Regions from separate parts of the Parashewanella tropica genome, predicted to be linked through region 4. Evidence: predicted binding sites of a transcription regulator. Region 4 holds the regulator's gene; each other region holds the start of a gene.
The links. Region 4 encodes sigma-54, which starts transcription at its own class of promoters, with help from an activator protein. Its sites were predicted from a motif close to GTTGGCACGNNNNTNGNNT; they were not measured.

Region 1 (7,839 bases), 520 kb from region 4:
TGCTCTTGCATCTGTACGGTATCTAACGCGCTTGGTACTTGAGCGCCTGTCATAATACGAACACAGGCGCCAGTAGGGATATCACCAGTAAACGGATGCCCTGCAAAGGCTTCACCTACCAGTGTTAAGCTGGTGATATCAGTGTCTGAGTTGAGGTCGGCAAAGCGAAACGCATAACCATCCATTGCAGAGTTATCAAACGGCGGTAAGTCGATTTTTGAAATGACATCTTCTGCCAGCACATGATCCAAAGCCTCTTCCAATGGGAGAGCTAAGGTGTCTGTAACAGTATTGACTTGCTCAAGTAATAATGGGAGAGCATCATCAGGGTGGATCAGTTCTGGTTTTGCACAAGGATCGGACGGCGTAGACATACAATTCACTTTAAAAGTCTGGTTATGGGCGTAATGCTGCCACTAGCTGAGGGGTAAGTGCAAGTGTAGAAAAATAAACTACGTATCAGTTTGATCTATAACAAAATGGGGTTGCAAATAAAAATTATTCTTATTTAACAGTGTGTTATGTGATCTTGTGTTGTTGATTTTTTATGTGGGATGGCTCACAATATGACTATTATGATGTCTCCAGCTCAATTGAGGTAAATACATGTTAACGGACGTGATGGTTAAGCAGTTGAATGATCAAATCAACTTAGAGTTTTTTTCTTCGAATCTATACCTACAAATGAGCGCTTGGTGTGAAGACAAAGGCTTTGATGGTGCAGCAAAGTTCATGCGTGCTCATGCTGAAGAAGAAATGGAACATATGCGCCGTTTGTTCACTTATGTAAGTGAGACGGGTGGTATGCCGTTAATTGGTGCCATTGAATCTCCGCAGTCTGAATTTGATTCGTTATTGTCATTGTTTGAGCATACTTATGAGCATGAGCAAATGATCACTGGCAAGATCAATGAGTTAGCTCACCATGCTTTCACTAACCATGATTACTCAACATTCAACTTCCTACAGTGGTATGTCGCTGAGCAGCATGAAGAAGAAAAACTGTTTAAGTCGATTGTTGATAAAATCCGTTTAGTGGGTGAAGACGGTAAAGCGCTATTCTTCATCGATAAAGATCTTGAAGTGATGGCTGGGCAAGGGCACGAAAGCGTGATGAATGCGCAGATCAGCGCGGGATAATAAACGTTTTTTTCCAGTTATCCTATGAGAAAGCAGCCTGAATTGGCTGCTTTTTTATTGATAGCACATGAGGTGTTGCTGAAGGAATGAAGAGGTTAATGTTACTGGTTTTTATTGGTGTTGTGGCAGCACTAATACTTTTTGATCTCTATCGAGGTAAGGTGTCTGTTCGAAACGGCCACTATACTTTGACTGATGAGCCTTCAATGTTTTGGATTAATATCCTCATTCGTCTAGGTATCGCGCTGGTTTTCATTATGCTTTATTTCAGAAAAAAGAATAACTAAAACCGAATCAAACCGATTGCGCTTTTTTAGCGTATTTTTACATTCAGTAAACAGTAAGCAAATAGCCGCTAGGATAGTGCTATCTATACATAAAATTTGCTGGAAATATTATGGCTGAAGGTGCGGCGTCTACATCACGTAGTTTTACTTTAGAATCGGTTTGGGACTGTTCTGATCAATGGCACTATAAGTTATCAGAAAATGATGTAAAGGGCTTATCAGTATTTGTTCCTCCTAAAGATCAGCCTGATTGTGAAGTTAACCCTGTTACATTTACTTATACCTACAAAGTAAGGACTTTAGGTGGATGGGGACCTAAAATAGAAGAGTCTTATACTAATATGATGTGTATTGATCGTGATTGGGAGTCGGAGCAAAAAGAAGTATTGATCTACTTCTGGAATCACACAACTACCGATGACATTCATAATGATTTTGCTGAAAAACTTCAACAGCTGTACAGAATCGCAGAAAAAAAAGGTGTGGACCTAGATCTAAACCAAAAAGCAATATTAAAGCGGGCTGAAATGGGGGAACAAGGTATGTATCGATACAAGAATGCAAGTGGAGAAGAATTGATCACTGTTCATAAAAAAACAGCCGAGGCAGCAAAAACTACAAAGAAAGCATTTTGGAAAAGGTAGGTTTTGTACTTAGATATATTCTGTTATTGCTTTTTCCATTACCCTTATTAGGGAAGTATCAATTTTAGCTTTGAGATTTCTATTATGGCTGAAGAATTGGTACTTGATGAGTCACTCCATTGTTATGTTTCACTAAAAAAGCGGTAATTAATGCCAGTAATAAATCCAACTCAATGGTGGGTCTATATGATCCAATGCGCTAATGATGGACCACTGTATACAGGAATAACAACAGATGTTGAACGTCGATTTAATGAGCATCAAACAGGTGGTGCAAAAGCCGCAAAATTTTTGCGAGGTAAAGGGCCATTGACTTTGCTTTATAGTGAATCAGTTTTTGATAAAAGTACGGCACTAAAAAGAGAAATAGCCATAAAAAAGCTCTCTCGGACTCAAAAGCTAGCCTTAATAAAAAGGCAATGCTGAGCGATGCTACTGCTCAGCGTTGCGTCGGGAAAGAGTTAATCTTCTACGGATACAGGCCCATCAATATCTTTAAAACTCAAGCTTCCAGAGCCTGAATCAATAATATTCAGCCCTTTGGTGTGCCTAACCTTGATACCACCAGAGCCATCATCAATCGTGACCATTCCATTAATATGTTCGGCGTAGATACTGCCTGAACCGTCATTGATGTCGGTATCGCCACCAATTTGGGTTAACTCAATGCCACCCGAGCCGTCATTAATATCCACAGTGCTTTGGGTTTCTTCAATATCAATGTCACCCGAACCGTCTTTAATACGAATCTTGCCCGCTATTTGAGCTAAATCGATATCACCGGAACCATCATTAATGGTTACAGCACCCGTTTCAGTAACCTCAATACTGCCAGAGCCATCGTTGATTCGAATTTTCTTGCCTTGATGGACAGTAATGCCGCCAGAGCCATCATTGATATTGATGTCGGCATTCACCGAGTTGATGTCAATATCACCTGAGCCGTCGTTGATATCCAGCATCAAGCTTTCAGGTACGGTAATGGTTAAATCAATTCGAGGAGAACGGTTATAAAAGCGCTGGTTATCAAACTTAGCGATTAATAAGGCACGCTGACCACTGGGTTTTAAGGTGAGAATGGGAGAAGCATCCTTATAGGTGTATATGTCCGCTTGAACTTGGACACTTTGCTGTCCGCGGACACCGGAGATTTTTAAAAAACCAGAGGTCACTTCTGCTTTTAAACTGGCTAATTGCTCAGTGGATAATTCTAGGGTTTGCTGCTGATGTAGCGTGGGCTCGGCGTGGGCGCCCCCGATATGAATGATGCAGCCACTGAGTAACAGTGTCGTTGATGCTAATAGAAGAGTGGAAAGTGCTCTCATGTGTCTATCCCTAGTTTATTTGATTTAAAACTGGGATAGCACAAAGCATGCCAAAGGGTAATGTGTTGATTATTCGCTGTTTTTCATTTTTCGCGTAAGGCGAGAGTAACTAAGTTCATCAAAAGTTGGTGAAAATGCTCAATCATCACAGGAATAACGACGATTGAGCATTGAGCTTAGCTTAGTGTTGTCGATAGACGGGGTATTTTAAATATTGGTTGTCGTAATATGGACTGCGCTCATAAAACCAACGTAATCTGGCTTTCGGATCAGTGGCAAAAGTTTTATCTTTTAAGGCTTGTTCGAACTCAGCTTTTAGCTTGGTGTTCAGCATTTGTTGTGCCATTGGCTCAACCGCATAGGCTTCCATATATTCAGTGCGAGTGAAAATCGGGTTAAAAAAGCCCCACTGTAAAAAGGAGTCGGGTGATTGAGGCTCTAACAACATCATCGCTAAATCCCCTAACGGTTGCTTGGTATCGACTCTCACCGTTCCCTTCGGCAACTGTACTTTTACTTTTTGCAGTGTCGCTTTTACTTTGACTCGCTGATGGCTCTCATAAGACTGCTTAGCGAATTGGTGTTCATCAAAGTGGTATTGTTTCAGGCTTAGTGTTTGCGGCTGTTCTAGTCGAGTCATGCGAATGCCATGAACGCTTAAACGCTCAATTACAGTTTGCCATTGCGGTGGAATATAGTAGGCATTAGGTCGAGTGACTTGAATGTCGGGAATGGTGTTACCAATTACGGGTAGATTGGGATAAAGCTTAGGCTTTCCCGTCCAGCGGACCACTTCATTGCCACTGATAGGACTCGTTTCTTTGTAATACTCAATGCCTTTAAAGTCCCAGCCTTGAGGCTGAGTTTCACTTTTCCACGTTAAGGTTACAGTGTCGGGAAACGCATATTGGTCTTTTCTAATGGCGGTTTTAAGTTGAGTGCCATGTTTCGCGACGGTTTTCAAAGTTTGTTCAAGGTAAATATAGGTACCCAGCACCCGCTGTTTAAACGGCTTTAAGCTATGATTTTCCACCAGTATCGTGGGTAAGTGACGAGCATGACCATAACCATCGGAATAACGCTGTGATGCTATCCACTGATACAAGCCTTTAGAGAGATCGGTTTTATCCATCGCAAACACTAAAGGGCCGGGAATGTGTCCGGCTTTAGAGAGCTCGGTATCAATTGCGGGTTGATAAACGTCATGTAACCATTGATAACTATTTTGGCTTAATCCGCGAGGTAAGTTATAGCCATAGGTGATGTCATATTGGTAATCGATGCCATCAGTGACATGAACGTCGATATACAAATCCGGTTGCCATTGATTGATGGCTGACAGCATATGACGCATTTCTATTGAGTCGGCTTTAGCGTAATCACGATTAAGATTTAAATTAGTGGCATTGGTGCGCCAACCCATATCGATTGGACCACGCTGGTTTACGCGATTGTGGATACTGGAACGCTCGTGACCATCCACATTAAAAATCGGCACAAATAAGAGGTTTACGTTATCTAACAAATTGGCTTTGTCGCCTTTTACCATATCGCGAAGCAGCATCATGCCGGCATCTTTACCGTCGATTTCACCGGCGTGGATCCCTGCTTGCACTAATACGGTGGGTTTACCGTGATGGTGAAGGGCTTTAGGAGCATTAACGCCTTCTTTACTGGCGACGATCATCCAAATATCACGCCCTTGGGGGCTTTTACCTAAGCTGACTTTATGGAGCAATGATGTTTCACTGATCAAGGTATCTAGCCATTCAAAGGTATCATGGTAATTGGGGCTTTTAAGCCCTTTTGAGCGCTCAAAGGGCGTACTCCATACATGGGGTGGGTCTTTCATGATGGCTAGACTTTGACCTTGCCAATGCGGAAGCGGAGGTAGGATATCATCGTTAACAAACTGAGGTTCAGCCATCGTTGAAAAGGTCGTTGTTGCGGAGATTATGGTCGCTAGCAATAAGTGAAAGCGGTGAGTTTGCATCCTAGGCATCCTAATGATTCGTTCCAAATAAAAGAGATTATCTTTTCTTATTTCCTCACAAACAACAAACGAAATTGGTATAATTTTACCGATTTCAGTTTTTTGTGAGAGTGTCGTGCCACGTCCAATCTGTTCCCAATGTCAGTTTTTAATTCAGCAATGTCTTTGCGACCACTTGTCAGTGGTAAAGAGTGATATTGAGCTAGTGATCATGCAGCACCCAAGTGAAGTAGGGCACGCGAAAAATAGCGTACGATTATTACCTCACTTATTGGATAAAGTGCGGATCGTCGTGGGAGAGACAGAGCAAGACTTTGCTCAATTAAAAGCTGAACTTGAAGCAGAGTCGCGACCGATTTATCTCTTGTATCCATCAGAGCAAAGCGTTGAAGCTTCACAAGTGAAACACAGCCAACAAGGAATACTCATTGTATTAGATGGGACATGGCGTAAGGCGCTGAAGCTGTTGAAATTTAATCCGTGGCTGTTATCATTCCAATCGTTGCATTTTTCGCCACAGGCTCCAAGTCGCTATCGAATTCGAAAAGCGTCTCGGATTGACAGTTTATCTAGCCTTGAAGCGGCGGCTTTTGGCTTACAAGCCTTGCAACCACAAATGGACATCAAGCCCATATTATCTGCGTTTGATGCCATGATAGAACAACAATTGGTACACATGCCGGAGCATGTGCAAGCGCGCTACTAAAAGGATTTAGTTATGACCAAGAAACGGACTCTCATCCTCTCTTGTATGCTTATTGGCTTATCATTACCACTGTGGGCCGATGGTACACAAAAAAAACGCCTAAAGTGGTCTCCAAAGGCGAAATTAGAACAGGCTTCTAATACGCCACCTTTAAGGCAAGATTCTCGTGAAGCAGAGCTTTTACAACAAGCTAAGCTCGCTAATCAACAGCATGCAGCAAGAGCCGAACGCTATAAGAGCGAAGTTAAGCCAGATTGGGAAAAGCGCTTAAAAGAACAAGCTAACCAGCAATTTAAGCAAGCAAAACAACGCACTCAAGAACAGCTAGAGCAGGCAAAAGCAGCGGCGAAAAAACAGAAAAAAATAGCTTCAACACCATCGCAAAGTAGCGTTTTGGAGTAACGTTAGATAGCATACGCTTTTTCACGTTTCTAAATCCGCTATGAAATCTTCTCCTTGCCGTTTATGTCACAGTCCAAACGTAAACTTTTACTTTGCGGATAAACGACGGGAATATTGGCAGTGTCAGAATTGTCAGTTAGTACAAGTACCAAGCGAGTTCTTGTTAACTAAAGCCCAAGAAAAAGCCGAATACGATAAGCATGATAACCAAAGTGATGACATGGGTTATCGTGGTTTTTTATCTCGCTGTTTGCAACCTACGCTGGCGAGAGTAAATGTCAACGCTCAAGGGGTGGATTTTGGCTGTGGTGAGGGCAAAGTGCTATCCATTATGGCGAAAGAGCAAGGTGTGAGTGTTGCCAACTATGATTTGTTTTATGCCAACGATGAGTTACTGCTCAAACAAGAATATGATTTCATTACCTGTACCGAAGTGATTGAGCATATTAGTGATGCTCAATCTACCTTTGAGTTGTTCCAATCCATGCTCAAACCTAATGGCTTGTTAGCATTAATGACCAAACGTGTTCAAGATGTCGATGCATTTAGCCGTTGGCACTATAAAAACGATCTCACCCATATTTGTTTTTATTCGATTGCGACCTTTGAATGGATTGCCAACCACTACGATTGGCAATTAGAAGTCATCAGTAATGATGTGGTGATGTTTACTAAAAGCAACAAAATGTAACAACATTTGTTTAACAAAATCATGGATAACGGATAGAGTAGGGTAAATAACAATAACCGCTACCTACTTTTATGAAACTATCCACTATCGCTACCTTGATAGGGTTGAGTACTCTACTGTCTACGACTCACCTTCAAGCCGCCACGCCTAAATCTTTAACCGCTGATATCGAACCTCGTGTTATCGAGTTACGTCGCCAGCTTCATCAACACCCTGAGCTTTCCAATCGCGAATTTAATACCAGTAAGCTGGTGGCTGAAGAGTTACGTGCTTTAGGGCTCGAAGTACAAATCAATATAGCTCACACTGGTGTGGTTGCCATGCTGAAAGGCGGTAAGCAGGGGCCACTGATTGCACTTCGTGCCGATATGGATGCCTTGCCAGTGACTGAACAAGTAGACATTCCATTTGCATCAAAGGCAACGGCTGAATATCGTGGCCAAAAAGTCGGCGTAATGCATGCTTGTGGTCATGATACTCATGTGGCGATGTTACTGGGTGTTGCTCACAATCTGGTTAAGATGAAAGATCAACTGGCAGGGGATGTCATGTTTATCTTTCAGCCTGCTGAAGAAGGGGCGCCAGCTGGTGAAGAAGGTGGCGCTGAGTTGATGCTAAAAGAAGGACTGTTTGCTAAGCGAAAGCCTGAAA
Region 2 (7,839 bases), 1.3 Mb from region 4:
GATACCGCAGTGTTTATTAGGAAGATGTTGTATTAAATGCGACTCTTTATTCATGATTGCTTGAGTTGAGCCCCATCCTGCGCCCAAAAGCATCTTGAGCTTCCAATCCCAAACCCTATCCTCACCTAATGGAACATTTTGGGTCATCACACACGCGACGCCAATCATACGCTTTCCTTCAAAGAAACCTATCAAAGCTTGCTCTTGCTTCCATAAGGTATGCAATTCTTCACGAATGGCTGCTCTAAGTCTTTCTTGGTAGGTTACTTCGTTACCTGTACCTAAGGCCTCAAGAAAAAAAGGATCATCATAATAGGCGTTATATAAAATAGAGGCGGCAATGCGGAGATCTTCGGCTGTTAGGTAAACAGCACGGCACTTTTCTATCACTTGAGTATCCATTCTACGAGTCTCGATAAAGTGTATGGTGATATCAATGTATCAAGTTAATAGAAAAGTGCAAATTTCATGCAAACAAAGAAAAGGCTTATTAATAAAATTTAACTGGTTATCAAAAAGATGAACTGTTACAAGTTGTTACATTCAGTTACCTAATTTAAAGCCATGTCAGCGACCCATTTAATTCCAATTGAAGCACGAAATGCGCTTAGAAAATTTAACCTAGAGTTTTCTGAATTTGACAGAGCAAAGCCACTATACGTAGAGCCTACATTTATTACGAATGGAAACAGGTACCGCGTAGATATTTGCTGTTCTGAAGATACATTGAGTGTGCATCACCAAGTTTCCGCATTTCATGGCCGAAGAAGTCGAGCAGCTTTAAAAGAGTCAGATACGGATTGTGAATTATCAACGCCTTTTAATCCCGAGAATATGTCATGCCGAATTTTAACTTATGTTGTCTCTTCCCCACTGCCGATACAAGCTGCAACGAATTATATAATCAGTATGCCAAAAGAGTCTGTGAGAGAAGTATTAAAACATATGCCCTTATCACGGCAGAAAGAGTTTTTTAAAAAAATTCTGATAATTTTTGCTGACTCTAGACAATGCTACGGAACAGCTTTTACTTTCAAAGAGCTTATGTGCCTTACTAATGAAGTCCACAATAGTTCAGTGGCACTAGCTCATGCTTGTTGTCAACTTTCTGAAGATGAAATGCATTGTATTACGCAATTACATAATTCAGAAATAAAGAGATTACACAGTAAAGTACCTTTACAATCACTCATTAAACTTGCCAAATCAGATTGCACACAAGAATTAAGAGATCGCTACTTACATTCGATTGCAGATAAATTACTGACACAATTTAGAGTTGATAGCGGTGTATATCTTGATGTTTCTGTAAGAACTTACAGAGAGCTTCAAGAAAATTTAACTCACGATGAATTAATGAGCTTTTTGTATATCTGTCATTCTAGGCCCCCACTTAGTATCGATCACATTTTAAAAACCAGCGATCTAGTAGAGGCTTTTGATAGAGATAGAACAGGCTCAACGCGAAGTGATGTATTTTTAGCACTTTGTGAAAGCGCAACACCGCAGGTTTTGTCTGAGTTTTATTTAAGCCTGCCTCACCATAATCAATTATCAGTATTTTCAGCTATTAATCAAAGTTGCAAGCTATATATTTTAGAAGTTTTAATTACTCGATTTTCAGAAAATAGAATAGATTCTGAACAGGTATTAGATACTCTTAAGCTCATAGAGCCTGATAAATTTCATGCCGTATTTAGACTTTTGAGCAAACCTGCAGTTGAAACACTTATAACAGAACCTGCTTTCAATAATTTTGTCGAGGATAATCTACAGAATCACCTCTCAAAGTTAATCATTACAGATCTAGAGTTCGGCAACAACGGCATATTTAAATATGTTCAATCCTTATTCCTACAATTACCCGTTGAAGAGCAAAAACAGTGTGTTCATGCAAGTTTAGCAACAATAGGCTTAGTAGAATATGAACGTTTGAATATTATTAAGTTTCTATTCAAAAGCTTAGATAAGCCTTATCTAGCATTTAACGATTTAGCGGCCTTGGCAAGACTTCATAATTTATTTAATGAAGCAGAAAAAAGACAAATACTATCTCAATTCTCATTTACTGAGATTTTAGAGTATTGCGATGCACTTGTTAATTGTTTTGGTTGTCAGGCAAATAGCCAACTTATCGAAATCTATGCACTCTTACCGAACGAAGTTCAAGCTCGAGTCCACAAACATTGCCTACAACTTTGTCAAGACAGAACAAATCATTGGTACTATCAAGCAAAACTATATAAATTAAACCTTCCCTATTTAATTAATCAAATAAAGACAAACCAATTACCTTACCAGTCAATTCCAACTGAATGTTCAAGTTATGTTTGTGAACAATTAGAGGAACAAAACGACATAGCTACATTAACAATTTTTCTAATTAATATGGCTGAACAAGATATTTCGAATCTAAAGAAAGTAAGCAAAAAAACAACAACTCAAGTTCTAACTCGCTGCCCGAAACACCTAAATACAAGACTCATTAAGCTCATTGAACGATATTTAGTTCATGCTCATTGGTTCGATGATCATTTATTAATTCCACTTCGCGAAATTTCTCAAAAGAGATTTAATGCCATTATTTTACAGTTTTCTATAGGTTCCTTAGTAAAATTAGCGGAATTAGATAAAAGGCTAGGATGCAAACTACTAGCGTTTTTCATTCAACAGGATTTGCAAGTATTTTCAAAGGTTTGTAGTCAACTAAGTGATTCTAATTTTACATCTGTTTTAGAAAAATCCTCAAATGAAGTTAAATTTTCAATGTGTCTTCATTCATCACCAAGCCGTGTAGCTGAATATGTTTGTTCTTATACTTTTAACCATGAGCAATATCATCAATGGTTTTATAAGTTACCTAACAAGCATTTGCAGCGAACAATACGATGTATACCGAGTTGGAAAATTAGCTCTTATTTAATGATAATTGGACCTACTTATTTATTACAAGAAAGTTGCAACACCATAAGCCACCTGACTTTTGAGCAAAAATGTGCAGCAATTGAAACATCCCAAGTTTCAAACTCCGTAAAATTAGCCATCTTCTACACCTTAACAAAACAGCAAAAACTACAGGCGGTTCTTAACTCTCAGCATCGTTATTTATTTGATGAACAGGATAATGTTTTCATTGATGATGACTTAGAATCCGAAGTAGACCCAATGGATGAAAGCGAGTCTATATCTGAAGGATCAGAACAAAGTGGAATGACTAACTCTACGGATGAAGATGATTCATTATCACTCCCTTCTGTAAGCACTGAAGTTCAAAGTACCTGTAGCGATGACTCTGAAATGGATAACCCCCTAAGTGCACACGCTACAATTCCTCAATTAAACACTAAGTGGCAGTCAGGTTGTGAAACCCTTATTGAAATGATGCTTCATTTACCTGTATCAGACCAATCCGAATTATTAAGTCAGTGGTTTAAACAGTCCATATATGATCAAAATGATGCAGCAAGAATTGCCATCTCATTCTTATTTAGCCGTTTAAATACCCCACACAAAATAAAGCTACTCTCCCAATGTGATCATGAAAGCATGATGCGCTTTTTTAGACTGCCACCAGAAAAAACCAGAGTAGTAACGAATGCACTAGATACCTCTTTAGAAAAATTAGAAAGATCACGGTCAATGTTAGCCATTAGAGACAATATTGGAGGTTTCATCTCTCGACTTAAACAACTTTGTCGATAAAGCTAGAATGGAAACCCGCACAATAAAGCATGCGCGGGTATAGATTTGATTCAAAATCTAGAATTTCGCAAGTTGATACGCCTTGTCACCCCAGCCCACTACTTGGCCATTTTTGATCACAATCGGTGTACATTCATCTTTAGTAGTAATCGAATCTGAACTCACATGTTGAGTACGGTAGAATAAAACCTGAATCTCATGCTTTGTGCCATTTTCTTTTTCGAGGTACGCCTCGTTTATATCTGGGCTTCCCATTAAGTCAATCACTTGCTGATAGTTCATACCCATTTTTAACTGAGCAATATGCATTCGGTTTTCTTTTTGTCTTTTTTGCCAACTCGATATGTAACTGCTGTGCTCACCATCTCCCCCAATGCTTACAACACAACCAGACAACATAGATACGCTTAAAACAGCTGCAACTAACATTTTTATTTTCATCTTTAACTTCCTTTGTGTTAAGTTCATTATCTTTCACACAAGCTTTAAAGCACAAAGCAAGCCAAATTTATTACACCTTGATTTAAATAGATTTTTACAGTTGCCTCTTATTTTATATCAAAGATTACAATCCAGTTATTAGTAAAAAGCACTAACTTATGAGCGAAATTAACCAAGTTCTTCAATTTGCCAAACGCCTACACACATCAGGGAAAAAACCTACCACCGCGCTACTAAAAGCAAAGTTAGGAAAAACAATCCCAATGCCTTTGATCTTAAAAGGGCTACAGCAGTTTAATTCTCTCTCTGAGCAAGAAATTAGAGAATTGGTTAATGATGAAAGCACTGTTGTAAAGGCAAAAACAGAGTTGAGCCTATCCCTTGAGGAGCAAGTAAAAGTACTCCAGCAACAAGTTGGTCAATTACAATCTCAGCAATCCTTGTTATTAAACCGTATCGAACAGTTAGAAAAGCAGTAGTAATGTACGTTATTGAATTAAGATTTGAGTGTTTTGACAACACCACCATAAGTATTGCCGAAAAGGCAATTAACAACTACCTAGAAGCCCTTCGAGCCAATGGACAAGTACTGGGCAGGGAATTTGCTGTAGCCTTCAACGAAGGTGAATTTAGGTGTCGTTTATTGGTGCCTGAAAAATCCAGCCTTAGCCAAAGACACAATAGCCCATGGGTAAAAGATGCCTTAGAAGGACTTACTGAAGCCAAGATTCTCGCACCTAGAGAAAAATTTATCGGTCAAGATATTAATTCTGAAACCTCAACCACAGAAATACCAAGCTGGCAGCTTCTGTATACCAGCTATGTTCATATGTGTTCACCATTAAGAAGCGGTGATACATTGCAACCGATTCCTCTATATCAAATTCCATCCACCTTTAATGGCGATCACAAACAAGTGATCCGCTGGCAAACTGAATGGCAGGCTTGCGATGAAATCCAAATGGCAGCGGCAACTAAAGCCGAATTTGCTTCAGCCTATGAAATCGGTGATGTTGACAGTGATTTATGTCGTAGAGGTTGGGGAATAAGAGGACGAATTGAATACTTAACTAAAATACCCACTTACTACTATTTGTATCGAGTTGGCGGCACTAGTTTGAAAGAAGAGAAGAATCGCCCTTGCCCACGATGTGGTAGCCATGACTGGAAACTTGATGAACCATTACTTGATATGTTTCATTTCCGTTGTGAAAAATGTCGAATCGTTTCGAATATTTCTTGGGATTTTTTATAACTCTATATAATGGTTCTATGGAGATAAAAGGTACTTATTACCATAGAACCACAGAAAGCTCTTTATGCTTTTCCTCTCAGATTATTCCACATACGCTTGAAGCTGGAAAATATGCCTGGATGCTCAACATATTCCTCTTCACTTTGTGGCTTTTCAGGTGGCGTCACTCTGGGACTAATATTTTCCAGTAACTCACTAATTGAATCAGCCAGCTTTTGTGTAGGCACTTCACCAGGAACCTCTAGCCAAACACTACCATCATCGTTATTCACAGTGATCATTTGGTCGCCTTCTTCAATTACCCCAATAAACCAAGTTAGTGGCTGCTTGAGCTTTTGCTTCATCATTAAATGACCAATGGTATTTTGCTGTAGAAGCTCAAAATCACTTTGATTCCAAGGCTGTATTAACTCTCCATGTCCCCACTTTGAATCAAAAAATAAATGACCAGAAAACCAACCGCCATAGAACTTATTAATATCACGATGTAATGATATCGATAATGCAGATTCGACATTCGAGAAGTCAGCACCTTGCTCACGTTTAAATGGCTTCCACTGAACTACTGTTTCCAGTTCACCATTATAATCGCCGATAATACAATCGGATTTTTCCCCCATTGGATAAAAGCGCGGTGACTCTGATAACTTTTGCTGATAACAAGTGAGATATTGATTATAAAATTCTTCTAAAGCAGTGAGGCAAGACACTTAAGTACAATCCAAAATTCAGTATAATGTCGCTCTATTTTGACACGGAAATTGTATTGATGACACAAAATCACGATCCCTACAGCGAAGCAAAAGAATTAAAAGGGTTAACGTTAGGCAAATCAGCCCAATATGAAGCTATATATAACCCTGAAGTTCTTCAAGCCGTACCGCGTAAACTAAATAGGGATGCTATCGAACTATCTAACGAATTACCTTTCCATGGTGTGGATGTTTGGACTGGCTACGAGCTTTCTTGGCTCAATGCCAAAGGTAAGCCTATGGTTGCGATTGCGGAATTTTATGTTGACTATCAATCTGAAAACTTAATCGAATCTAAATCATTTAAGTTGTATTTAAACACATTTAATTTAACTCGTTTCGATTCTGTTGATGATGTTGCAAATGCACTAACTCAAGATTTATCAGAGTGTGCGCAAGGTAAAGTAGAAGTAAAGATTATTGAGCCGAAACAATTTGGGCATCAACGCATCACCGAGCTTCCTGGTACTTGTATTGACGATTTAGATATTGAAGTAGACGACTATCAATTTAATCCTGAATATCTGATTGATAGTACTGATGAAAATCAATTAGTTGCAGAAACCTTAAATTCTAACCTTTTAAAATCAAATTGCTTAATCACTACTCAGCCTGACTGGGGCAGTTTGATGATCCGTTATCAAGGTCCGAAGATTAATCGTGAAAAGCTACTGCGTTACTTGATTTCTTTTAGAGAGCACAACGAATTTCACGAACAATGTGTCGAACGTATTTTTATGGATTTAAAACGTTATTGTAATTGTACCAAACTTACTGTATTTGCACGCTATACTCGTCGTGGTGGACTGGATATCAATCCTTACCGCAGCGATTTTGAAAACTTAAATGATAATGTACGTTTAGCTCGTCAGTAGTATATAAACCACTAAATTACTTAGCGGCATTATAGACCGTATTTATTTTAATGCCGCTATCTAAACATCATGCCATTCCTTAGGGGAAGGAATTATCACGTAAATCATCACCATTAAAATAAAAGCAGAAAATGTATAAGCTTTCATTTGTGCATTTTCAGTACTCGCCCACATCTGAAACCATTCACTACCAATGACAGCAAAACAAAAATACCAAATAAAGATTGCTAAAGTAGCACCTAGAAGGAATACTCCCTGCCCTTTTATAAAAGTAACTTTATTTTCTTTAGCTCCTTTGAACATAAAAAATACGCCTAAAGAGATAACTAAACCTGCAAGGATTTCAGATAAAATAATGAACCAATAAGCGGCTATTATTAAACCGTGATCACTAATGGCTCTATCGAACAATTGCGTTCCAGAAAACCAAGGTTCCATAGAATCCATCGATAAAACATGAACAATAAATTGATAATTGGTATTGAAATCAACAACATTGTTATAACCAACGATTAAACAAAACACTCCGACAAATCCAGAGGTTAAAGCTTTTGAAAATCGATGAACCGATGTAATACCCATTAAGCAATTCCTATTTAAATATCAATCTTAATGCATTAGGTCACTGTACAAATGCACACCTCGCTGCACTCTATCCATTACTTCAGCAGCAAAAGTGCTCGCTACATTTCTCTCAAATATCTCAAGTACATAATAGGAATGAACAAAATCTACTAATAGTTCGTAATTGACACGATCAGAAAGTGTTACTCCACGCCCCTCTAAATACCTTTGCAAAATACGTGCATCGATT
Region 3 (7,839 bases), 1.5 Mb from region 4:
CTATCGAATATGGCTCTTGACCCGATGAACAAGCAGCCGACCATATTTTTAGTGGGCGATTTTGTTCAGCATACTCTGGAAAGACGGTTTTTGTTAGCAGTTCAAATGGGTAAGAGTCTCTAAACCACAAAGTTTCATTGGTGGTCATAGCATCAATAACATCCAACCTTAATTGACGCATACTGCCATCAATCGCTTTTTGAGCTACCTCTGTTATATCATTAAGTTTATATAGTGCCACCAAAGGAGATAGGCGACTACGCACTAAATACTGCTTACTGTCACCTAAAACAATACCACTGTGTTGCTCTAAAAAAGTGGTAAATCTTTTGTATTCGTCTTGCGATAATTGGTTTTGCGGCACTCTATTCTTCCCACGAAAGTCGATCTAGTTTTTATTCTTACAGCGATGCTATCTTAGCATTCACAACCGCTGATTATTGCTTTATTAAACAGCGTCTGCTCTCGTCCGATGAGATATAAAGTTGTTCCAATTTATTGTAAAAAATAATCACCTAAAGGTTTAAATGATTGTTTACAGTAGACGCTAAATCATCAGGATTAAACTTAGCGATAAAGTCATCAGCCCCGACTTTTTCGACCATTGCCTGATTAAATACGCCACTAAGTGAAGTATGAAGCACGACTTTTATGTTGCTTAGCTTAGGATCATCCCTAATTTCAGCCGTTAGCGTATACCCATCCATTTCCGGCATTTCAATATCTGAAATGATCAATGGCAACCGTGCCGAAACATTAGTGCAATCTTGAGCTAAGCCCTTTAAAAAATCTAAAGCTTGCTGGCCATTATTGGCGGTCTGAATATTCAAGTTTAAGGCACTCAACGCACGAACAACTTGTTTGCGTGCCACAGATGAATCATCCACAACCAGTATTTGAAAGTCTTCATTACTCTCTTTACCTAATTGTGTTTCAACTTCATTACTCAAACTCGTTTTAACAGGGGATATTTCATCGAGGATTTTTTCTACATCCAAAATCTCAATTAATTCATTCTCAAGTTCTGCCACTGCCGTCAAATACGAGCTTTTACCCGCCCCTTTTGGCGGCGGCATAATATCACCCCAGTTCAAATTAATAATGCGCTCTACCGAGTTCACTAAAAAACCCTGTGTACTTCTATTGTACTCAGAGATAATGACAAAGCTTTTACTGAGATCTGAAACTGGTCGACCACCTGTAGCCGCACTTAAATCAATAACAGAAATCGTTTGACCACGAATATGAGCAACCCCACGCACATGAGGGTTTAACTTAGGCAAGACAGTTAATGGTGGACACTGAAGCACTTCTTTTACTTTGAAAACGTTGATCCCATACCTTTGATTACCATCAAATCTGAATAATAATAATTCAAGGCGGTTTTGACCAACCAATTGTGTCCGCTTATTTACGGATTCTAAAACCCCAGCCATAATCTTGCCTTCATAAACTTAAAAAGCGCCATAATGGCGGGTATACTAACAGCAATTTTAACGCTCGGGCATAGCCATTGCTTAATATTTTACATAATTTTAAATTTACCTATCTTTTGTCAATTTTTTGACTAAAGATGTAAAAAAATCATATATATCGGATGACTCATTTTGCGCTTTTCTATTGCTCTTGATTTCTCTATATTTTTTGCTCTCCTGCTTCCATTTAGTGTTTCAGCTCAGCCATATACTCCTGACTTAGGATCTATTGAATCATTAGCCGTTGAAACGGTTCGCTCTAAAATTCAAGTCCCTTCTGATGCAGAATTAACCATCAAAGCACAAGGGCTAGATAATAGATTCAAGCTCCCCTCTTGTGTTGCTCCTATGCAAGCCAAGATCAGCAACAACCGAGTGAAGGCATTAACCACTGTAAAACTTAGCTGTAAGCAAGCTAATCAAGCCCTGTGGCAATCATTTGTGTCTGTAAAAGTCAGTATTTATTATCGTGTTGCAGTAGCCAATCGTATTTTATCTACTGGCCAAGTCATTACAGCAGATGATGTCATTATGAAATCAATTGATGAAAGACGATTAAGAGGCGCCATGTTTGACCAACTCAATGCGCTGGTGGGGACACGGCTAAAACGTCGTATAGGAAAAGGCAATGTGATTTATCAACAAAACGTTTGTTACGTTTGTAAAGGCGATATCGTATCCATTTTTGCCAAAAGTGCAAACCTTCAAATCAAAACGGTTGGTATGGCACTTAATGACGGCAATCCCAATGATAAAATTCGTGTAAGAAACAGTAAATCAAACAAAATCATTGAAGTAAACGTCATTGGGGTTGGCGAAGTTGAAGTCAAAATGTAAAATGACGATTAAAGAAGAAAAAACTGCATTTTTTCCTAAAGTTTAAATTCTAATGGCCGATAATGAGACGATCTGATCTCTATTTTGCTGGAAAATACTATGCCTATAGATACTAACAAGCTAAATCATAGCCTTAACAATCGCGTTCACGTACGCAAAGTAGCTGTTAAATCAGAAAATGCACCTCAAACACATGCGGCTAATGATGCTCCTCACCCAGTGAAAGGTGATTCTGTTGAATTAACGTCTCAAGCACAACAGCTTCAAAAAATGCAAACTCGTTTGTCGCTAATGTCGGATGTTGACCACAATAAAGTGTCTGGGATCAAACAAGCGATTTCTGAAGGTCGCTATAAAATTGATGCCGATAGCTTAGCAAAAAACATCGCTAGTTTTGAATCTGAGCTCAATGCCTTGTATAAAGACCAAAACAACGACATTGAATAAGTAAGACAATGGTTCAGATCGCAGCAATTCTTGAGCAGCAACTTGGGTTACTGACTCACCTAAAGCAACTTATCATTGATGAGAGTGAGGCGCTTTCGTCACAAGGCGGTGATCGCTTGCTTGAAATTGCCAAGCAAAAAAATGAGTGTCTAAATCAACTCCAGCAAAATAATGACACTCTTGGCCAGCCTGATACAGTAGAAATCATAAAATCTTCTGAAGAATTGCTTCAAAAATCAGAGCAAGGAAAGCAACTGCTTAGCGAATGCAAAAGCCTAAACCAGCATAATTCTGAGTTAATCGAGAAAAATATCGCAAGCTTTAATCGACTTTCTCAAGCCTTACAAGCCAGTAAAAACTCATCGTCACTTACCTATGATGACAAAGGACATACTTCAACAATGTCCTCGATGAATAAGAGTATTGAGGCATAGAACTACTCAATACTCTTATGCACTTGGGACAATTAAAAATATGTCACCCGCTTTACTCTCTGAGTCTTATTTCGATGCTGATATAGTTCCCACACCTTTTGATAATCAAGTTCTAACTCAGTAACGTAAAAATCCCCCGCTGCATAAGTTTTAATTACCTTTGCACCTCGAATTAGCCCTGTAACCGAAGTTTTAATACTCTCGCTTTGAGTCGTCCAATCTTTTACCGTCGTTTTCGCAGTAATTTGTTGTCCATAAACTTGCTCGGCTAGCTCTCGGTATGCAGCAAGCTTAGAAGCTTGCATCGCCAATAGCACCCGTTTAGATTGAGTTTTGCCCGGCTGCTCCGCCAAAGGTGCGTAACCTATTGCCGTGAGTTTTGGAAAATGCTCTGGCTTTTCTGCTTCCCACTGCACATATCTATCTGAATTGGCGCATCCAACCAAAAAAAACGCCAATACCATTGCTAACTTTTTCATGGTCTTCCCTTTTTATCCTTTAATTGTGCCATTCCTGCTGATTCATTGCGATACAAGATGCCATCTTTTTCTATGACCTTTTCTGCTGGCGATAAAAACTGGCCAAGCGATGAAACAGGGATAACACTGGATTCCGCCGCAACAACTTGATTGTTTTGAACGTTAATTACACGAGTGTTTAATTTCACATTTGCTAAGCCAAGACTGTAGGTCGTCACCACGAGCAAGCCAATGTCGAGATCACCAGACAATTCTTGCCAGTCTCTACTCAAAACAAACTCACCGTTAGCTTTTATCATTAATCTGTCTGCGACATTTGGCTCTGCCACTATGTAGCCTGCACGGCTAAAAGCCGTCATCAGCTCTTGCTGGAGCTGATTTGTAAAACTGGCACTTTGATTGAAGTCTTCCGCCGCTACTGGTGTTGTTACCACCAAAGGCAAGTCTTTTGGAAACTCCGCGTGATGCTTTTTCATAGACCAAACAACCTGTGCGGCCCAGCTAGCTGGCATCATCATCTTCTGATTGATCTCTTGTTCGTGAGAATTTTGAGTTATGGATACTTGATAGTGACTACACGCTGAAAGCATCGCGCATCCAATGACTGCTGATATTCGTTTCACGGGCTTCTCCCACCGACTCCATTTGCGACAAATATTGCCGCTTATAAGTACTTTTTGCGTCATTTTTTATTAATTAGAAATTAACAAGCAAAATAAATACCAACCATAAATTTTAAAACTGGGTATGGATTTTGTATTACTTCAATCTGAAGAATTTATGCTGTCAAAAGGTTGGCTTTTTTCATGGTAATGTTGCATCGTGCGTTTGTTTTTTTGTTTTTAGTTTTTGGCTTCCTGCCTGTAACTCAACCCGCTGATTTTTATTTTCAAGGTCAAGCACAGATCATTGATGGTGATATCAATAGTGCCCGTCAACAGGCTATTGAAGCGGCTTTACTAACAGCAAATTTAGAAAATGGCATTACCATCAATAGCAGCCGTGAGAGTACTAACAGTCAATTCCACCAATCACACACAATTCTTAACAACCGCTTAGACGGTGAACAAGTAGAATTGATCAGTGAGCGCATCCAAAAAGACATTATTGTCGTCAATGTGAAGATAAGCTCTCACCAATCTCATTTTCAAACCGCAGGTAAGGTTAGTATCTTCTTACCTCAATTGAACTTAACAAACCCAGCACACCTTCGCTACGGCCAATTATCAGGATTTCAGCAATCACTCACTGAAGAGCTATCTGACAGTTTAGCCCAGAAGTCCAAATTGTCTTTTCCTGAGTTAAGAGCTGACCAAAACCTGAATTTATCGCAATCTTTTTTTGAAGATAATACTCAAAAGCTGCCAAACTGGATTGGTGATATGAGCAATAGCCAGTATGTACTCATCGGTAATATTCTAAATGCAGAAGTGGTACCTGCTCCTAAAAGCTTTTGGGATTTTGTTGAACACTACCCAAGCCGTCAGTTCCAAATCAACCTAAACTTATTCCATGCCATTAGTGGTGAAAAAATATGGCAAAAAACGTACTTTATCAATGAAGTTTGGGAATTTGAGCGTAACAAAATTCTATCTGCATCATCCACAGAATTGTGGCATTCAAAATATGGTCAAGCCATCAAGCGTTTACTAAATAGTATCGCACTTGAAATAGATACTCAGCTAAAAGAACGTCCATTGATGGGTACGTTTATCGTTAAGCATGAAAAGCAGTTGCTTATTAACCTTGGTAGACGAAACAATATCCAAGTTGGTGACAAGCTAAAATTGGTACTCAGAAAAGACCTACACACCCGCTTTCAATCCATTAAGACAATAGCTCAACCTAGCCATACAGAGCTGACAGTCACCCAAATTACTGAACAAACTGCAGTGGTTGAGTGGAGTAAAGCAACTGAAATCGAAAATATTCAAGTTGGGGATGTTGTTATTAAACCTTAGAACCTGAAGATTAGTTGTATAACTGCTTTTATTAACCTGCATTATTGATAAAAATCATTTAAGTTATGTAAGGGCCTGTTGATCTTTCAGGCTTAAATTTTGTGCTATTTGAGCGTTTACCTGTTCAAGGCGTGAGCAGTGAAGCTTAGTAATCTAAGTAAGCTGGTCACAACACAGAACAGGAAGTGCTCAAAAGCATCGAAGACAGCGTAAATTGGTCACTTCTGCTACGTTATCGTTTGTTTATGTGGAGCAACCACACTGCACAAACTCCGCCTTGCATAAGATAACCAATTTACCGCTGCAAAAATAAGCACGAAAGATCAACAGGCCCTAGGTTTTACATAAAAAGCAGACTAGATGAAAAAACTCAGCTTAACGATTTTACTTATTACTCTATCTTTTCTACACGTATGCTTTGCTAGCTCAGCGGTTTTTGCTGGCGGTCCCGTGTATAAAGAACGTGAAACAAGTATTAATGAACTAAAAAAATCGGGATTTGATACGTTAATCATTTGGACGATTCATATCCATAAAGATGGTAGCTTAAACATCAATGAAGAGTTTCCGATTATTGAGAACGGTAACTATATTGGAGATAACGACTATCCGAACTTTAGAAGAGATGTCGCCTCTTTAAAAAAAGGCAACAGCCATATTAAGCGCATTGAATTTGGTTTAAGTGCAGCAGGTTCACCGACTTATCACAATATTAAAGTGTTATTGAAATGCAAAAAGAGTCAAGATTGCGATATTAAAAAAAACATTTTATATCGCAATTTTATGGCTCTAAAAAAAGCCTTCCCTGATGTTGATGCCCTTAATAATGATGATGAATCAGAACTGGATTTACAGTCATCCGTTAAGTTTCATCGCATGTTGGCCTATATTGGCTTTAAATCAACCATAGTGCCTTATTCTGATCCTGATTATTGGAATCAACTAATAAAAAAAGTTAATGCTAAATATCCAAATGCTCTAGATCGTATCTATTTGCAGGGATATTCTGGCGGCTCAGGCAACTCACCTTGCGAGTGGAATTTTGGTTTACCCGTCTCATTAGGCTTATCTTCGAATACTTCAAGTGTCAGAAACGTATACGGAACCATAAGCAAGTCGAAACTAAAATGCCCTAGCGTTACCAAAGGTGGTTTTATGTGGCTGTATGATAATTTTGAGAACTCATCACTTCCGAAAGATTATGCTCTAGCAATCAATACGGCTTTAAATGTGAAAACGCAACGCTAGTACGGGTTCGACAAACCAGAGTTATTGCTATGAGTATCAATTCAAAAGATAATTTACCTCAAACTTCTTTTTAGGGTTATATTTACTATACGTCTCGGTAACTCAGGTGGATAGAGTGTCGGCCTCCTAAGCCGAAAGCCGCAGGTTCGAATCCTGCTCGGGACACCATTTTCTCCACTCTAATTCCGTAAAATCATTTTTTCATTTTTAGTAACTCACTCTTACTCAAGGTTTATTCAGAACACCTATGCTACAAATGTAGTTTTAAACTCATTTATATATGGCACATACAACGATATCGACTTATTACTTTGCAGCTTGTTTTGAGCGGCCTCCTTCAATGCCTACTTCTAATGCTGTCCGCAATAGACGCGAAAATGACCTGTTTTCAGTACCACTTAAAGAACCTTTATTTTTTACTGGTTACAATTATTCTTTCCACAAAAGTCAATCTGAGCCTGCCCTAAAAAAATTTCATGAAACGCAGTTGAGAGAGCAAGATTCTGAGTTTTTGCAAAGAGTCGAAAAGCTAAATGCCTTAAGAAGAACTAGCGTATCCAGAGAATACTATTCAATCCCAAAGGGGATGCTTATGTGGCGAAATCATAGCGGATATTTTACCACCAGCGCAGAGCTTTCGATTTGTAGCCCAAGGCATTACACTCTGACGGATCACGAGCCACATTTTGATTCATTATCTAAGAAAACACTTAAAAAATGGCCGATTAACAATATGCTATGCCAGCCTGAATATGGCTACTTTTCAGACACTTTAATCTCAGACACTAGTCTAGTACCTATCAGTATTCCTGTAAGTGGCACACACAGTGTAGAAAAAGTAAAAGGATTAATAGCGGCTAATTATATTTCAATCCACACTATCCCAAAAACAAAATTTATTAGTACGAACACGCCAATTTGCGATGATACCGATGATAAACAAGTCGAATTATTTTGG
Region 4 (7,839 bases):
ATCTAAGTTCCGTGAATTATCCTTTATTTATGACATTTTTGTTCACTTGAATACATAAAGGGAGGCTTTCAATTTGTTGCAATTCCAGCGAAAATGTTATTCAAGGATTAGGTTGGGTAGAATAGAAAACAATGGCGAATAAAACTCAGCTCCAACAATGGGGCAGCAAAGTAGTCGATATCGAAAAGGCTGCCTTAGATAGCTTATATCATTATGTAAATTCGGATGAGTTTGCTCAGGCGTGTGAAGTTATGCTGAGTTGCACCGGAAAGGTGATCGTTATGGGGATGGGAAAATCCGGCCACATAGGCAATAAAATTGCCGCAACCTTGGCCAGTACCGGAACGCCTGCGGTGTTTGTTCATCCAGGAGAAGCCAGTCATGGCGATCTTGGTGTGCTATCGGCGAACGATATTGTCATTGCGATTTCAAACTCTGGTGAGTCCTCAGAAATTCTAACCTTATTTCCAGTGATCAAACGCATGGGCTTGCCGATTATCTCCATTACCGGTGTGCCTAAATCTAATATGGCAAAACTGGCACAAATACACCTTTGTATTCAGGTGCCTGAAGAAGCGTGTCCATTAGGGTTAGCGCCGACATCGAGTACGACTGCTACCTTAGTTATGGGGGATGCAATCGCCGTTGCTTTACTGCAAGCCAAAGGCTTTACCAAAGACGACTTTGCCTTGTCACATCCAGGTGGCAGTTTAGGTCGTAAACTGTTGCTTAAAGTCAGTGATGTCATGCATAAGGGTGAGCAATTGCCTTTGGTTAGCCCCAATATGAAAATCACCGAGGCTTTATATGTCATCTCTAACAAAGGCTTAGGGATGGCTGCAATCATCGATCAAGAGTCTAAACTCTTAGGTGTATTTACCGATGGTGATTTACGTCGCGTGATTGATGCTGAAGTGGATTTAAGACAAACCCCTATTTCTGAGGTCATGACGCCTAACTGTATTACAACAAGCAAAAATGTTTTGGCAGCAGAAGCACTTAAGTTAATGGATGAGAAAAACATTAATGGACTGATAGTAGTGGATGACGCACAATGTCCTATTGGAGCATTAAATATGCTTGATATGGTCAAATCTGGAGTAATTTAACTGTGACTATGATGCCAACCTTATACGGTGACGTAACTCAAACCGTGTGGAATAAAGCACAACAAATTAAGCTGATCATTTTTGATGTTGATGGGGTGTTTTCTGATGGTCGCATTTACTTGAGTAATAGCGGTGAAGAGTTAAAAGCGTTCCATACGCGTGATGGTTTCGGAGTGCGGTCACTACTGAATGCTGGTTTTCACCTAGCCGTGATCACGGGTCGTAAATCACAACTGCTTGAAAATAGAATGACAGCACTCGGCGTTGAGCATATCTATCAAGGTATTGATGACAAGTTGGTACCTTTTAATGAATTGCTGAGTAAATTTGAACTGGAACCCCAACAGGTGGCTTATATCGGTGACGATATGGTTGACCTACCTGTAATGAAGCAGGTTGGGTTATCGGTGTCAGTGGCCGATGGTCATCCTTATGTTAAACAACAGGTCGACATGGTGACCTCGATAAATGGCGGTCATGGTGCCGTTCGCGAATTGGCCGATTTAATTTTAGAATCACAAGGATTGTTTGAATCGGCTCAAGGAATGAGTGTATGAACCGAGTGACCCTTGCCATCATATTGTTTTTCAGTACCGCATTAGTACTGTATTGGCAGGTGCAGCAAAAACAAGGTGAAAAAGTTGCGCTAGGTCCTCAAATTGAGCGACCTGATTACATGGCGACCGAGCTTAACAGTATTTCCTACGATAAGCAGGGACGGTTAAGCAGTCAAGTAACAGCAAAACACATGGAACATTACGCGACAAGAGATACGACATTATTTACAGAGCCTGTATATTTACTTTACGGTGATTCGAATGAGAGTCCTTGGCGCATCTCGGCTAAAGAAGGCCGCTTAAAAAAAGATGACACTCAAAAAGCTTATTTAGATTGGAATGTGAAGTTAGAAGCGGTTGGGAAAAAAGAGCCCCTTCAAAGTGTCAGTACTCGCTATGTTGAGTTGGATTTAGACAAAAAAATCATGACCACGGATGCGATGGTTTACATTAAAGGCAATGGATTTAACAGCCAAGGTAAAGGGCTATATGCCGACTTAAACCGTGAGACGGTACGCTTAAACGATCAGGTAACAGGAACCTATGAAGCGAATAAATAATATACTGCTGGTGGCATTTTGCTCGGTAATGACGTTCTCTACCGTAGCCAAGCAGGATGATTTGAAGCAAGATTTAAGTATTAGTGCGAAAAGCCAAACCGGCGATTTAAAAAACAATAAATTGTCGTATTTTGGTAACGTCAAAATTATCCAAGGCAGTATTAAAATTCATGCCGACGAACTGAGTGCCGTTAATGATGAAAAAAATGGCCACAAAGTGTTTATCGCCAAAGGTAAGCCGGCAACGTTTTCGCAAATATTAGATACGGGTGAATTGGGCACAGCCAGTGCCGTAAGTATTCGTTACGACAATATCAGTGGTGATTTAGTCCTTAAAGGCGGTGCTGAGTTAGATATCGGTGGCAGTAAAATGAAGGCGGAAACGATCCGCTACAATATTGCTAACCAACACGTTACCGCAGCGAGCTCTGGTAAAGGCAGCGACCGAGTACAGACCATTATTCCTGCTGAAAATTATCAAAATGCGCGTAAAAAAGACAAAAAGTCTGCGCCATCATCGAACACACCAGCTGAGAAGAAGCAATGACTCAGAAAACTCTGACAGCAAAACATCTTGCAAAAAGCTATAAATCTAGACAAGTGGTGAAGGATGTCAGTTTATCCGTAAAAACAGGGCAAATCGTCGGTTTACTGGGCCCAAATGGTGCGGGTAAAACCACCACCTTTTATATGGTGGTAGGATTGGTAAAAAGTGATAAAGGTGAGATCTTTATCGATAGCGATGATCTCACGCTTGATCCTATGCATATGCGCGCTCGGAAGGGGATTGGTTATCTTCCGCAAGAAGCCAGTATTTTCCGTAAGCTCTCGGTTTACGATAACATCATGGCCGTATTGCAAATGCGGGCATCGCTCAATCAACGCCAACGGGAAGAGCAACTAGAGCACTTACTTGAAGAATTTCATATCACCCATATTCGTGACAGCCTTGGCATGGCATTATCGGGTGGTGAACGTCGCCGAGTCGAAATTGCCCGCGCGTTGGCAGCGAATCCGCAATTTATTTTGCTGGATGAGCCATTTGCCGGGGTTGACCCTATCTCTGTCATTGATATTAAAAAGATCATTGAGCAGCTCAGAGACCGTGGTTTAGGTGTATTGATCACAGACCACAATGTCCGAGAAACACTGGATGTCTGTGAACATGCCTATATTGTGAGCCACGGCAGTTTGATTGCCGAAGGTACGCCAGAGGAAATCCTCGATGATAAGCATGTACGTGAAGTGTACTTAGGAGAGCAATTCACGTTATAGTGATGATTATTTGGGAACCCTTATAGGGAGTCCTGCTATGCGCCAACAAGAACAATAAGAAGGACAAGCGGTAACTATGAAAGCGTCACTCCAGCTTAAGTTAGGACAACAGCTCACCATGACGCCCCAGCTGCAACAAGCCATACGCTTGCTACAGCTTTCATCATTAGAGCTACATCAAGAAGTTCAGCAGGCTCTTGAATCTAATCCTTTGTTGGAATTAGAAGAAGAGTTAGCCTCGGCTAATGCTGAGTCCGTAACAGCATCTGAGGCTGAGCAAGATATAGTCATAAAGCAAGATGATAATGCGGACATTGCTGAGCCAGTAACGCCTGATACCGCTGAGACTTTAACCCAAGAAAAGCTCACTGAAGAGCTGCCCATGGATACGACTTGGGATGAAACCTTTACCGCTATGCCTACCTCGGGTAGTGGTGCTTTACCGGCTGACGATCTTCCGTTTCAAGGTGAAACCAGTGATGGACTATACGAGCATCTTGAATGGCAAAAAAATCTTACTCCGTTTTCTAGTACTGATTATGGTATTGCGACCGCCATTATTGAGGCCATTGATGAACGAGGGTATTTGACTCAATCGCTTGAAGATATTTTAGAAGCAATGGGCGACCCTGAGATTGAAATGGATGAAGTGGAAGCGGTATTAAAGCGAGTACAACATTTTGATCCCATTGGTGTTGCGGCTCGAGATGTACCAGAATGCTTATTATTACAATTGTCTCAGTTTGATGAGGCAACGCCGTATTTAGCCGAAGCCAAACACATTATTAAAGATCATATTGACTTGATTGCCGTTCGTGACTTTCGATCTTTGTTGAAAAAAACTAAGCTTAGAGAACCACAGTTAAAAGCAGCGATGAGTTTGATCCAAAGTTTAGACCCAAGACCGGGTTTAAACATTGGCCGTAAAGAAGATGAGTATGTTATTCCTGATGTATCCGTGATGAAAAAGAATGGGCGTTGGCAAGTGGAGTTAAATCCCGATGCGATGCCGAAAATCGGACTCAATCAGCAATACGCAGCATTAGCGAAAACCAGTCGTAGCAGTAGTGATACCCAATTTGTTCGTGGTCATCTTCAAGATGCTAAGTGGTTTATTAAAAGTTTAGAAAGTCGCAACGATACCTTATTAAAAGTGTGCAATTGTATCGTCAAAAATCAGGTCAACTTTTTTGAGCATGGCCCAGAAGCCATGAAAGCCATGATTTTGAATGATGTGGCCGAAGAAATCGAGATGCATGAATCGACCATTTCACGAGTGACGACACAAAAATACATGCACACGCCGAGAGGGATTTTTGAACTGAAGTACTTTTTCTCTAGCCATGTGGGTACTGACGATGGCGGAGAATGTTCTTCCACAGCAATTCGTGCTCTTATTAAAAAGCTAGTAGCTGAAGAAAATCAGAAGAAGCCACTCAGTGATAATAAAATAGCGCAATTACTTGGAGAACAAGGGATCAAAGTAGCAAGACGTACCATCGCCAAGTATCGAGAGGCAATGATGATCCCACCATCAAATCAGCGCAAAAGTTTATGATCACATAAACGTCAGCTAACAACGACAGGAGGCAATGGATATGCAAATCCGGATCAATGGTCAACAAAATGGTCAGCAGTTGGATGTTACTGAATCACTAAAAGAATACGTCAGCGGTAAAATGGCAAAACTTGAACGTCATTTCGAACAGATCAATAATGTGCGCGTCGTGCTAAATGTTCGAAAATCGAATCAAACCGCTGAAGCCAGTTTGATATTAAATGGCAAAGAAGCCTATGCCAAATCACAACATGATGATATGTATACTGCCATTGATTTGTTAATGGCAAAGCTCGATCGTCAAGTGATCAAACATAAAGAGAAGTTGATAAAACATTAACGATGGAATTAAACATCATTTTAAAGCCAGAATGCACAACCTGTGCGACGCCTGGCAGTAAGAAGAAAGTACTGGAAATGATCAGTGACTTGGTTGCTTCTCAGTATCCAGAGCTTTCTTCTCAAGAAATCTTTGAGAGCCTCCTCGCCCGTGAAAAAATGGGCAGTACGGGCATTGGAAATGGTATTGCGATCCCACATGGTCGATTAGACAACATCGATACTCCGATTGCAGTATTGATCAAATGTGAGCAGCCCATCGCCTTTGAAGCCATCGATAAGCAACCTGTGGATATCTTGTTTGCGCTATTGGTTCCTTCTGATCAGTGTCAAGAGCATCTTAGTACCTTATCAGCAATGGCTGAAAAACTCAGCGATAAGCAAACTCTCAAACAGTTACGTCGTATTAATGACGAGCAAGAACTTTATCAGGTGATTACTGGATGAAATTAGTCATTGTTTCGGGTCGAAGTGGGTCGGGTAAATCGGTAGCACTTAAAGTACTTGAGGATCTAGGCTATTACTGTGTTGATAATCTACCGATGAGTTTGTTAGGTGGATTAATTGAAGAGCTAAAACCGACTCAAGAGCTGGTAGCGATCAGTGTCGATGTCCGTAATCTACCTGAACAAGACAAAGTATTTGAGCAACAACTGAAAAGTTTCATTGATATTGAGATCCTCAGTTTCTTTATCAGTTCTAATGATGAGGTTTTACTTAAACGATATACCGAAACAAGACGATTGCATCCGCTGGCCTATCAATGCAAAAACTTACCCGAAGCGATTCGTATTGAAGGTGAGCTATTGTCAGGCATGTCTAAGATGATGGATCACTTTATAGATACTTCAGAAACCAATGCTTATCAGCTCAGTGATAAAATCCGAGAGGTTTTGCTTGGTAGAGTCGAGCAAGAGCTGGTGATCAATGTGGAGTCTTTCGGTTTCAAACACGGTCGTCCTAATGATGCTGACTTTATGTTTGACGTTCGATTTCTTCCGAATCCTCATTGGGAAGAAGCCCTTAGACCATTCACTGGGCTTGATAAACCTGTTCAAGATTTTTTGAATGCTCAACCTGAAGTGAATAAGTTTATCTGGCAAATTGCCAATTTGATTGATACTTGGCTACCTCAACTTGAACGGAATAATCGTAGCTATCTGACCATTGCGATTGGCTGTACAGGTGGGCAACACCGTTCTGTGTTTGTGGCTGAGCAGCTTGGTGAGCATTTGAATAAAAATAATCGTAATGTCGAGGTTCGTCATAAGGAACTGGTGAATGCCGACGCTTGAAAAAGAAGTTCTGATTTGCAATAAGCTGGGCTTACATGCAAGAGCAGCCACTAAACTAGCCGTATTAGCCTCAGAATTTGATGCCGAAGTGACGCTCAAGCAAGGTGATAAATCGGCATCAGCTTCAAGTGTTTTGGGATTGTTGATGCTGGAATCTGGCATGGGAAAAACCATTAAAGTTATTGCTACAGGAAAAGATGCTAAAGCGGCTTTAAATGCCGTTTGTCAGCTGATTGATGATAAGTTTGAAGAGGCTTGTTGAACTAGAACCTCATTAAAAGGATGATAGATGAAAGGATTTATCGCGTTACTTTTGATTAGCTTGTTGGCGGCTTGTTCTAGTCATTCAAAGCCTGAGTTTAATACTCCTCTTGCATCCAATGTAAAAGTGCCTCAAAACTACGATTATCAGCTGGATGTCAGTTCTACAATCATTGATGTTTCTTCAGCTAAACCTTTAACTAATCTAGGTAAATTTACTTTTACTGAGCCCTATTATCATAATTGCCTAGTGCTAAAGCCAATTAGAAAACCTAAATACCAATTTATCTATGCCGGAAAGCTCAGTGGCCATTCTATCTTTTCACCCTATGCAGAATACACTGATAGTCATTATTACCAAGTGGTTTTTTTAGATAAATAGTTCTGTCAAAAATATCCTTTCTATTCATCTTGATTAAGACTAAGTTCAGAACTGACGGGTTACTGTCTAGTTAATTGAAATCAACTGTCACACTGTCATGGCATCAATCAAGACATTGCTGTTGGATCTCGGTGGTGTATTGCTCAATTTGGATTATCAGGCTACTGAGCAAGCCTTTGCCAAACTAGGCTTTCGTTCCTTTACTGATTACTATCACCAAAATGCACAACAGCCTTTCTTTGACCGCTTGGAAGCAGGTAAAGAAACCCCAGAGGCTTTTAGAAGCAAGATCCGTGAGCTTTCAGGCCTAGCCTTAAGCAATGATGAAATTGATAGCGCTTGGAATGCAATGTTGTTTGATTTACCCGAATCTCGAATTGAATTGCTATTAAAGTTAAAACCTCATTATCAATTAATCCTGTTTTCAAATACTAATGCCATTCATTATGAGGCTCTGCAATTAATCTTACATCAGCAGTATCAACAAGACATTCTGCAGCAGG

Region 1: a site for sigma-54 is predicted at 3,433-3,451, ahead of E2H97_RS17925 (DUF4097 family beta strand repeat-containing protein). Genes of this name have one in related genera too.
Region 2: a site for sigma-54 is predicted at 4,191-4,209, ahead of E2H97_RS07085 (DUF3192 domain-containing protein). Genes of this name have one in related genera too.
Region 3: a site for sigma-54 is predicted at 4,381-4,399, ahead of E2H97_RS13330 (FlgO family outer membrane protein). Genes of this name have one in related genera too.

Annotation. Positions count from the first base shown of each region.
Region 1 covers NZ_CP037951.1:4,032,249-4,040,087, reverse strand. The annotation lists gene moeA (molybdopterin molybdotransferase MoeA) at 1-374, opposite strand, end outside; gene ftnA (non-heme ferritin) at 607-1,140, shown strand; gene E2H97_RS17935 (hypothetical protein) at 1,538-2,071, shown strand; partial or broken gene E2H97_RS17930 (GIY-YIG nuclease family protein) at 2,252-2,497, shown strand; gene E2H97_RS17925 (DUF4097 family beta strand repeat-containing protein) at 2,533-3,396, opposite strand; gene E2H97_RS17920 (M14 family metallopeptidase) at 3,578-5,389, opposite strand; gene E2H97_RS17915 (tRNA-uridine aminocarboxypropyltransferase) at 5,505-6,095, shown strand; gene E2H97_RS17910 (hypothetical protein) at 6,108-6,497, shown strand; gene E2H97_RS17905 (class I SAM-dependent methyltransferase) at 6,538-7,188, shown strand; gene E2H97_RS17900 (amidohydrolase) at 7,260-7,839, shown strand, end outside.
Region 2 covers NZ_CP037951.1:1,682,345-1,690,183, reverse strand. The annotation lists gene E2H97_RS07095 (GNAT family N-acetyltransferase) at 1-402, opposite strand, end outside; gene E2H97_RS07090 (hypothetical protein) at 565-3,702, shown strand; gene E2H97_RS07085 (DUF3192 domain-containing protein) at 3,760-4,143, opposite strand; gene E2H97_RS07080 (hypothetical protein) at 4,302-4,622, shown strand; gene E2H97_RS07075 (Zn-ribbon-containing protein) at 4,625-5,398, shown strand; gene syd (SecY-interacting protein) at 5,461-6,108, opposite strand; gene queF (NADPH-dependent 7-cyano-7-deazaguanine reductase QueF) at 6,168-7,025, shown strand; gene E2H97_RS07060 (DUF2165 family protein) at 7,086-7,607, opposite strand; gene E2H97_RS07055 (hypothetical protein) at 7,635-7,839, opposite strand, start outside.
Region 3 covers NZ_CP037951.1:3,031,740-3,039,578, forward strand. The annotation lists gene E2H97_RS13300 (CheR family methyltransferase) at 1-364, opposite strand, end outside; gene E2H97_RS13305 (chemotaxis protein CheV) at 516-1,436, opposite strand; gene flgA (flagellar basal body P-ring formation chaperone FlgA) at 1,608-2,312, shown strand; gene flgM (flagellar biosynthesis anti-sigma factor FlgM) at 2,412-2,759, shown strand; gene E2H97_RS13320 (flagella synthesis protein FlgN) at 2,768-3,193, shown strand; gene E2H97_RS13325 (LPP20 family lipoprotein) at 3,226-3,672, opposite strand; gene E2H97_RS13330 (FlgO family outer membrane protein) at 3,669-4,295, opposite strand; gene E2H97_RS13335 (flagellar assembly protein T N-terminal domain-containing protein) at 4,479-5,633, shown strand; gene E2H97_RS13340 (hypothetical protein) at 5,994-6,881, shown strand; tRNA gene E2H97_RS13345 (tRNA-Arg) at 6,973-7,049, shown strand; gene E2H97_RS13350 (protein-tyrosine phosphatase family protein) at 7,222-7,839, shown strand, end outside.
Region 4 covers NZ_CP037951.1:334,240-342,078, forward strand. The annotation lists gene E2H97_RS01450 (KpsF/GutQ family sugar-phosphate isomerase) at 132-1,109, shown strand; gene kdsC (3-deoxy-manno-octulosonate-8-phosphatase KdsC) at 1,121-1,666, shown strand; gene lptC (LPS export ABC transporter periplasmic protein LptC) at 1,663-2,226, shown strand; gene lptA (lipopolysaccharide transport periplasmic protein LptA) at 2,210-2,773, shown strand; gene lptB (LPS export ABC transporter ATP-binding protein) at 2,770-3,501, shown strand; gene E2H97_RS01475 (RNA polymerase factor sigma-54) at 3,578-5,059, shown strand; gene hpf (ribosome hibernation-promoting factor, HPF/YfiA family) at 5,100-5,399, shown strand; gene ptsN (PTS IIA-like nitrogen regulatory protein PtsN) at 5,402-5,845, shown strand; gene rapZ (RNase adapter RapZ) at 5,842-6,693, shown strand; gene E2H97_RS01495 (HPr family phosphocarrier protein) at 6,680-6,955, shown strand; gene E2H97_RS01500 (hypothetical protein) at 6,983-7,336, shown strand; gene E2H97_RS01505 (HAD-IA family hydrolase) at 7,434-7,839, shown strand, end outside.